3 regions of the Solibacillus sp. FSL W8-0372 genome follow, and region 3 is predicted to be linked to each of the others. Evidence: riboswitches for the same ligand, from Rfam matches in the RefSeq annotation. Region 3 holds a riboswitch; each other region holds the start of a gene.
What was found. A riboswitch is a leader RNA that binds a small molecule or an ion and turns the genes downstream of it on or off. The one in region 3 is predicted to bind lysine.
Positions count from the first base shown of each region.

Region 1: linked by a shared signal. The riboswitch ahead of MKY13_RS01250 (amino acid permease) and the one ahead of MKY13_RS13810 (aspartate kinase) in region 3 are both predicted to bind lysine.
Region 2: linked by a shared signal. The riboswitch ahead of MKY13_RS09035 (transporter substrate-binding domain-containing protein) and the one ahead of MKY13_RS13810 (aspartate kinase) in region 3 are both predicted to bind lysine.

Region 1 covers NZ_CP150204.1:244,902-248,156, forward strand. Annotated here, with positions in the region: gene MKY13_RS01245 (MFS transporter) at 52-1,251, opposite strand; lysine riboswitch at 1,399-1,579, shown strand; gene MKY13_RS01250 (amino acid permease) at 1,674-3,131, shown strand.
Region 2 covers NZ_CP150204.1:1,835,707-1,838,961, reverse strand. Annotated here, with positions in the region: gene odhB (2-oxoglutarate dehydrogenase complex dihydrolipoyllysine-residue succinyltransferase) at 92-1,351, shown strand; lysine riboswitch at 1,491-1,676, shown strand; gene MKY13_RS09035 (transporter substrate-binding domain-containing protein) at 1,794-2,624, shown strand; gene MKY13_RS09030 (amino acid ABC transporter permease) at 2,740-3,255, shown strand, end outside.
Region 3 covers NZ_CP150204.1:2,697,194-2,700,448, reverse strand. Annotated here, with positions in the region: gene uvrC (excinuclease ABC subunit UvrC) at 1-1,522, shown strand, start outside; lysine riboswitch at 1,557-1,735, shown strand; gene MKY13_RS13810 (aspartate kinase) at 1,828-3,060, shown strand; gene MKY13_RS13805 (YslB family protein) at 3,186-3,255, opposite strand, start outside.

The sequences.
Region 1 (3,255 bases), 1.5 Mb from region 3:
TCCTTTTATTTACTCACTTTTATTATAGCATAAAAGGGTACGTATGTTTGGTTAGACTGTTTGATTCTTTGCGCTTATAAATGAAGCAAAGAATAATAAAACTGAAATTAAAATAAATAACAGTAGCGGCATGAACCAACTATTCGTCAAATCATGTACATAACCGAATAGAACAGGTCCGACTGCTGCAACTAAATAGCCGATTGATTGCGCAAAGCCGGAGAGCTCCGCTGCATCGTATGCAGTTTCTGTACGCAGTGAAAACAGCATCAATACTAAACCGAATGAAGCACCGCCTGCAAAACCTAAAAAGATCATCCATAATATCGCGAGGCTTGTCCATTCCATCAAAACACCCGTAAAGCCAATTAAATAACAAATCGTAAAGAAAATGACGATCGGACGCTGTGAAATGAGCTTCCCTGCGATAATTGGAATAACAAACGTCATCGGAATTTGCGCAAATTGCATAACAGACACCATCCAACCAGCCGCGGTAGCATCCAAACCTTGGCTTATAAAAATTTCCGGCAACCATGCAGAGGAGCAGTAGAATAAGAATGACTGGAAGCCCATTGCGCCTGCAACAGCCCAGGCGAGCGGTGATTTCCACATTTGGGTTTTCATTGTCTGTGATGCGGACATATGCAAGTCCACTTTAGGCGTTCGCAAAATCGGTATCCATATAGCTAATGTCAGAACACCTAAAACAATCGAAAAGCCTAAAGCTATTTGCCAGCCTGCATTTGTGGCAATCGGAAAACTAAAGCCGGCAGCAAGTCCGGAAGAAATATTCATCGATACGGAATACACCCCAGTTAACAAGCCGATATGCAGCGGGAATTTCCATTTGAAGTAACTCGGAATAAGAACATTCCCAAAAGCGATGGCAATCCCTATAAGAATTGTTCCTCCAATTAGAAGTGCTGTTTCACCTACTGAACGTAGTAAGACTCCGGTACAAAGTAAAATAACTGAATAAAATAAAGTCCATTCCATTCCCCATTTACGTGCGATGCGCGGTGCAAATGGTGAAACAATAGCAAACGCGACTAATGGAATAGTTGTTAAAAATCCTGCCAACACGTTTGAAATGCCGAGGCCATCCCGGATAAAGGAAATAATAGGACCTACTACAGTAATCGGTGTACGTAAAGTAGTAGCGAATAGGAATACAGCTACCATAAAAAAGAGAAGTGGTTTATTCGATAGTATTTTTTTGCTATTTTGGTTTATTTTTTGTTCATTCATCAATAAGGCTCCTTTTCCTGCAACAACGCCAATTAAATAGTTAGAATAATCTTAAAAAACAGAAAAATAGTAACGCGTTGCTATCAAAAAAATATTATGTTAGACTAATAATCATTATTTCAATTAAAGTAATTACCTCATGTAAATGTATGGGGTAGAGGTCGCAATCATTAAAATTAGTATAGCGGAGATTGAGAAGAATCTGTGAAGCTTTATGAAAGGAATGATTGCCGAAGTGTTATTTTTCTTCTTAAATATAACGCTGGGGCTGTCTCCGATAAGGAACAGAACTGTCACATGTGTAAGCATGTGTTGAGCTATCTTTCAAGTTTGATGAGGTGTAATTATAACCATCACAAAAACTTGTGGTGGTTTTTCTTTTTACACTTCACCAAACAAAACAAAAAGGGAGTTTTATAATCGTGAGTGAAATTAAAATAGATCAGCTCGGTAATAAAAACGAGTTAAAAAGAGGATTAAAAAGCCGCCATGTTACAATGATTTCGTTAGGCGGAACGATTGGTACAGGGCTATTTTTAGCATCAGGTGGTGCCATTGCACAGGCAGGTCCTGGCGGGGCATTGCTCGCATATGCATTAATCGGGGTTATGGTGTATTTCCTAATGACGTCATTAGGTGAAATGGCAGCTTATATGCCGACATCCGGTTCGTTTAGTACGTATGCAACGAAATTTGTAGACCCAGCATTAGGATTTGCGCTTGGTTGGAACTATTGGTACAACTGGGCAATTACAATTGCAGCGGAAATTGCGGCTGTTTCATTAATTATGAAATACTGGTTTCCGGACAGCTCGTCACTTGTATGGACGCTTTTATTTATCGCGGTCGTATTAACATTTAACTTATTATCTGTAAAAGCGTTTGGTGAAGCAGAATATTGGTTTGCGATGATTAAAGTCGCAACAGTTATTGTATTTATCATTGTCAGCTTTTTAATGATTTTCGGCATTTTAGGCGGGAATGATCCGGTCGGCTTCACGAATTTCTTTGCAGGAGATGCTCCGTTTAATGGCGGTTTCCTTGCACTATTCGGTATTTTCCTGGCAGCTGGTTTCTCATTCCAAGGGACGGAAATGCTAGGGGTAACAGCTGGGGAAACAGATGATCCAGGCAAAAACATTCCAAAAGCTGTACGTTCAGTATTCTGGCGTATTTTGCTGTTTTACATTTTCGCGATCGGTGCAATCGGACTACTTATTCCGTATACAGATTCACGCCTTTTATCAGAAGATATTGCAACAAGCCCATTTACATTAGTATTTGAAAACTTAGGTGTCGCATTTGCAGCATCTGTTATGAATGCGATTATTTTAACAGCAATGCTTTCTGCAGGGAACTCAGGTCTTTATGCAGCAAGTCGTATGCTTTATCAATTAGCAGTAGACGGAAAAGCACCGAAACTGTTTATGAAAGTAACGACGCGCGGCATTCCAATGTATGCACTTCTTGCTACATTGGCAGTAGGATCGCTCGCATTTTTAGCTTCATTCTTTGGCGATGGTGTCGTATATATTTGGTTATTAAACGCTTCAGGGATGTCCGGCTTTATCGCTTGGCTCGGTATTGCAATCAGTCATTACCGCTTCCGTCGTGCATATGTCGCACAAGGGAAGTCATTGAGCGATTTACCGTATGTATCGAAATTCTTCCCATTCGGTCCGCTATTTGCGTTTGCCCTATGTATGATTGTCGTACTTGGTCAAAACTATATGGCCTTTATGGGCGGGACAATTGACTGGTACGGAGTAGTCGTTTCATATATCGGCTTACCGTTATTTGCTTCATTATGGATTTTCTATAAAGTAAAACATAAAACAAAAATTGTCCCTTTAATGGACTGTGACTTATCAAATAAATAGTAATTAAAACGTAATGTGAGCATCAGCTTTCATTGCGTTTTTTTTGTGGAGTGAAACTGAATTGGGACATTAAGTCTTGCAAAGTGGCTAATATCTAAAGGAGAGTGTCTATTAAGTAAAGCCA
Region 2 (3,255 bases), 860 kb from region 3:
ATCGATTGATTGATACCGAGCTACTTCTATACAAGGTAGGGGTAGCTTGCTATACAATAACTGTATAGCGTAATAAAAGGAGGATATGAACGTGGCTGAAATTAAAGTCCCTGAATTAGCAGAATCAATTACTGAAGGCACAATTGCCCAGTGGGTTAAAAAAGTTGGAGATCGCGTAGAAAAAGGCGAATTCATCGTAGAATTAGAAACAGATAAAGTAAACGCTGAAATCATCTCTGAAGAAGCAGGCGTATTAACTCAAATTTTAGCTGAAGAAGGCGATACTGTTTTAGTAGGACAAGTAATCGCAGTAGTTGAAGCTGGCGAAGGCGCAGCACCTGCACCTGCAGCAAAAGAGGAAGCACCAGCTCCTGCTGCACCTGCAAAAGAAGAAGCTCCTAAAGCAGCAGCAGCTCCAGCTCCAGTAGCAGTTGAAGAAACTTCAGGTGAGCGAGTAATTGCTTCACCAGCAGCTCGTAAACTAGCTCGTGAAAAAGGCATTGACTTAGCAGCGATCTCTCCAGTAGATCCTCAAGGTCGTGTACGTGTTCAAGATGTAGCAGCTCATGGCACAGCGCCGGCAGCACCTGCACAAGCAACTGCAGCTCCAGCTGGAAATGGTCCAATGATCTTCACTCCAGCAGGTGACACTGATCGTGTAACTGTTGAAAAAATGAGCCGTCGTCGTCAAACAATTGCAAAACGTTTATTAGAAGTTAAACAATCAACTGCAATGTTAACTACGTTCAACGAAATCGACATGACTAACATCATGGCTTTACGTAAACGTAAACAAGAACAATTCGTGAAAGATAACGACATTAAATTAGGTTTCATGTCATTCTTCACAAAAGCAGTAGTTGCAGCACTTAAAAAATATCCATACGTTAACGCTCAAATTAACGGTGATGAAATTCACTTAAACAATTTCTTCGATATCGGTATCGCTGTATCAACTGAAGAAGGTTTAGTAGTACCAGTAGTTCGTGATGCTAACGCTAAGAACTTTGCTGAAATCGAGAAAAACATCGCTGAATTAGCTGGTAAAGCACGCGACAAAAAATTAGGCTTAAACGACATGGCTGGTGGATCATTCACTATCACTAACGGTGGTGTATTCGGTTCATTAATGTCTACACCAATCATGAATGGTACTCAAGCTGGTATTTTAGGTATGCACTCTATCGTTAACCGTCCAGTAGCTGTTAACGGTGAAGTTCAAATTCGCCCAATGATGTATGTAGCATTATCTTACGACCACCGTATTATTGATGGTAAAGATTCTGTTGGTTTCTTAAAAACAGTTAAAGAAATGATCGAAAACCCAGAAGATTTATTATTAAATTCATAATTAAAACTTTGAAAGCTAATTCGTAATGTATATTGCGAATTAGCTTTTTTCCTTTAAATTTCAGAAAAATGAGTGTTGACGGAAAAGTTGGAATAATGTTAAACTTAAACTATTAATTTAATAACAAAACCTCACAGCTTAGTGAGGTAGAGGTGCGGTATTTAATAGTTTTGTATGGAGTCATTGAGCTGACAGTGAAGTATAAAAGAAGGAAATATCGCCGAAGTGTTGTTATAGCTCGATTTAACAGCGCTGGGTCTGTAATAAATAATTGCAGGACTGTCTCAATCTTCTTCCCGGATGATTGAGGTGTGCTATCTCATATTGGGAACTGTAGAGGATTTGGGCTAATCGTGAATGTAAACGACCTAAGGATATCCTTTTTGGTCGTTTTTTTTCATTTTTAAAAGCCTGAAATACATTTATTAAGGGGAGAGTTAACTTGAAAAAGAAACTATTAATGGTCATTACCGCAATGATGACAATATTTGTACTTGCAGCATGCGGTTCAGATGACGAAACAACAACTGGATCAGACAAGAAAGTATTGAAGGTTGGTATGGAAGCCGGTTATGCACCTTTTAACTGGTCGCAAAAGGGCGATTCAAACGGTGGCGTACCGATTGATGGTTCGAAAGAATATGCAGCAGGCTATGATGTAGAAATCGCGAAAAAAATCGCTGAAGGCTTAGATATGGAATTGAAAGTCGTTAAAACGGACTGGGATGGTTTAATTCCTTCTCTACAATCTGGAGCAATTGATTTAGTAATTGCAGGTATGTCGCCAATGCCAGATCGTATGGAAGCGATTGATTTCACAGAAAACTATTATACAAGCGATTATGTAATTGTCGTAAAAGAAGATGGTCCATATGCAAATGCAACATCATTATCTGATTTTTCAGGTGCTAAAATTACTGGTCAGCAAGCGACAACTCACTATGACGTAATCGACCAAATCGAAGGTGTAAACAAGCAGGTTGCAGCAACTGACTTTGGTGCAATGCGCGTGCAATTACAATCAGGTGCAATCGATGGCTACGTTTCTGAGCGTCCTGAAGGGATCTCTGCTGAAATGGCATTAAACAACATTAAGTATATCGTTCCAGAGCCAAACTTCGAAGCAGATGAAGCTTCAACAGCTGTAGCAGTAGGGCTGAAAAAGGGATCTGATTTACGTGAACAAATTAACAAAGTATTAGCTGAAATTTCGGAAGAAGAGCGTCAGCAATTAATGGAAGACGCAATTGCAAATCAACCAGCAGCACAATAATCGTGTTGCAATTATTGTTTAATGAAGGTTGTCTTGCCGGCAAACGGGAGACAACCTTTTTCTATTATCATTGCTTAATACATATATTAATAAGAAAGAATTGGAGGACAAGGCTATGGCATTTTTAGAATCATCATGGAACTTGTTTACGAACAACTGGGATTTATTCGTACGTGGAGCTTGGACTGCACTTCTATTAGCGATTATCGGAACAATTTGTGGAACACTTATCGGATTCTTTATCGGAATAATGCATACAATTCCACAACGTAAAAGGAACGTAAAAACGATTATTTTGAAAGTATTTAACTTTATTTTAACTTCATATGTTGAGATTTTCAGAGGGACACCAATGATGGTACAGGCGATGGTTGTGTTTTATGGTCTCGTATATTTAGGGATTGACATTGACCGCTTTCTTGCAGCATCTGTCGTTATAAGTTTAAATACTGGGGCATATATGGCTGAGTATGTACGTGGGGGTATTGTATCAATTGACAAAGGTCAATTTGAGGCAGCTCAGGCAATTGGCATGAATCATCTTCAAACGATGTTACATATTGTCATTCCACAAGTAGCACGCAATATATTACCTGCAACAGGCAACCAGTTCGTTATGAATATAAAAGAT
Region 3 (3,255 bases):
TGTAAAGCTAACAGATGATAAAACATACCCTTATATAAAAATAACGAATGAACGTTACCCTCGAATAATAACGACAAGGAAAGTAAAAAAGGATAAGGCAAAATATTTTGGGCCTTATCCAAACGCGTATGCGGCCAATGAAACGCGGAAATTGCTCGATCGTTTATATCCACTTCGTAAATGTACACATCTGCCAAATCAAGTATGCCTGTATTATCATTTAGGGCAATGCTTAGCACCTTGTGTAAAAGAAATTGAAAAACAAGTATATGATGAAATGATAGGTGAAATTTCAAAGTTTTTAAACGGTGGTGTCGAAGAAATACAGAAAGATCTTCAGCAAAAAATGCTCGATGCAGCCGAAAAGCTGGAATTTGAACGGGCGAAGGAATTCCGGGATTTAATTGCACATATCGAGCAGGTTATGCAAAAGCAAAAAATCGTATCGGATGATTTAAGCAATCGGGATGTATTTGGCTATGCAGTCGAAAAAGGGTGGATGTGTGTACAAGTATTTTTTGTACGGCAAGGAAAATTAATTGAACGTGATGTATCGATTTTCCCTATATATAACGAGGCAGAAGAAGAATTTTTAACATTTGTCGGACGATTTTACGAGCAGCCACATCATTTACTGCCGAAAGAGATTTTTGTACCAAAGACGATTGATGGTACGATTTTGCAAAAGCTTTTAAACGTAAAGGTGCAGACACCAAAGCGCGGTACAAAAAAAGAGCTGGTCGATTTAGCTATGAAAAATGCCAATATTGCAATACATGGAAAATTCCAGTTAATTGAGCGTCAGGAAGAACGTACAGTAGGAGCTTGTGAAGCACTTGCCGAAGCTATGCAAATTCCATTACCACTTCGTATCGAAGCATTTGATAATAGTCATATGCATGGTGCTGATCCTGTTTCTGCAATGGTTGTGTTTGTAGACGGGAAGCCTGCAAAAAAGGAATACCGGAAATATAAAACACGAGAAGCCGCAAAACATGATGACTATGGGGCGATGCAAGAAGTCATTCGGCGCCGTTATACGCGGGTATTACGAGAAAGCTTGCCATTACCGGACTTAATCCTAATCGATGGAGGAAAAGGACAAATGGAGGTTGCAAGAGAAGTAATAGAAGATGAGCTAGGATTAATGATTCCAATAGCAGGTCTTGCAAAAGACGATAAGCATAACACATCCCAACTGTTATTTGGCGCTCCACCAGAAGTTGTACCTTTAAAACGGACAAGTGATGGTTTTTACTTATTGCAACGTATACAAGATGAGGTACACCGATTTGCCATTACATTTTTGCGTCAGCAACATCAGACGAATGCAATTACATCCGTTCTTGATGGCATTCCGGGTATAGGACCGAAACGTAAACAGCAACTTATGAAGCATTTTGGATCGGTAAAAAAAATTAGGGAAGCAACAGAGTTACAATTGCAAGAAGCCGGTGTTCCTGCCAAATTGGCAGAAGTAATTTATCGTCACTTTCACGAAGCATCATTGAATAAAGAATAATGTTGTGTTACTATAAAAGACAATTCAATAGTTAATAAACGATAGAGGTGCAGTATTTAAGAGTAAATTGCTCGAGGAAGAACAATTCCAGCGACAGCAATTGAAAGGGAATTCTGCCGAAGTGAAATACGTATTGTTCACGTGTTTTGCTGGTTTTGCATTTAAGAAATGTAAGATTGTCAGAACTTTATGTTCTGGAGAGCTATCCTGAAAAACATATAAACTTTTATTTGTATTGACGGCGACTTTCCATGAACATATGGAAGGTCGCTTTTTTGATGGAAAAAAATAAGGGGTGGAAGACATTGCAGACAGTTGTAGTAAAGTTTGGTGGACCAATGTTGGCAACAACAGAAAAAATAGTACAGGTAGCAAAAAAGGTGATAAAAGAGCAAGGTCGTGGCATAAACTTAGTCGTTGTCGTTTCTTCGATGACGTCCATTCGTCAAAATTTACGGCAATTTGCCTCGGAAATTACTCATGAACCGTCGAAGCGTGAAATGGATGCATTAATCTCTACGGGAGCGCAGATAACAAGCGTCCTTCTTGCTTTAGCAATTCAGGAGCATGGGGGAAAAGCAGTGTCACTTGCCGGTTGGCAGGCAGGTATCCAAACAAATGAAAAATATGGAAATGCCCGAATTGATTCTATAGTTAATAAGCGTTTTGAAAAACATTTTGAACTAGGAGAGATCGTTGTTGTATCAGGATTCCAAGGAATAACATACACAGACAACATTTCGACTTTGGGGAAAGGCGGTTCTGAAACTTCCGCCGTTGCATTAGCCATCGCCTTAAATGCGGAACGTGTTGATATTTATTCAACGGTAGAAGGCATTTATACGGCAGATCCGCAGCTAGTGGAGGATGCTACGAAATTATCTGTAATTTCATATGATGAAATGTTGGAGTTTTCCAATTTAGGTACCAAAATTTTGCATCCTCGAGCAGTTGAGCTTGCAAAAAATTACAATATGCCAATCGTTGTACGCTCAGCTACCGAAGACGTAGAAGGTACATTAATAAAAGGGGATGTAGACATGGAAAAAAATTTACTTGTGCGCGGGGTGGCATATGAATCTGATATTATTCGTTTAACGATCGGATATGATTCATATGAAACAGCGTCATTAGCCGAAGTATTTAGTGTTTTAGCGGAAAATGATATTAATGTTGATATTATTGTGCAGGCAGTTATTGACGGGATTAAGCCTACAATTTCTTTTACAATTTCAAAAGAAGAATTTGCTGATGCTTTACGTGTATTAGAGTCGAGTAAATTGTCACTTGGATTTAGTTTTGCAGATTTTGAAATCGGATTGGCTAAAGTATCGATTATTGGATCAGCAATGGCTTCAAACCCTGGAGTCGCAGCACGTATGTTTGCGCGTCTGGGACGTGAGCATATTCCGGTTAAAATGGTTAGCACATCTGAAATAAAAGTGTCGGTCGTTGTGCCACAAGAAGAAATGGTGCGCGCTGCCAATGCTTTGCATGAGGAATTTAATATAGCAATGAAAGAAGTTCCCGCTTCTTAAAATAAAGATACGAGACAGAGTGGAGAGTCTTTACTAGTGGTAATCAAGAATGATATAACTATATTTCTATGTTAAAGAAACTAAAAAACTGCTAGCTTTTAAAAAGCAGCAGTTTTTATTTACGCTCAAATCTTCTCTTTTAAATCCCACTTTAAAATGAATTTGACGCAATTCTTCTTTTCGATTTTTTCTTCA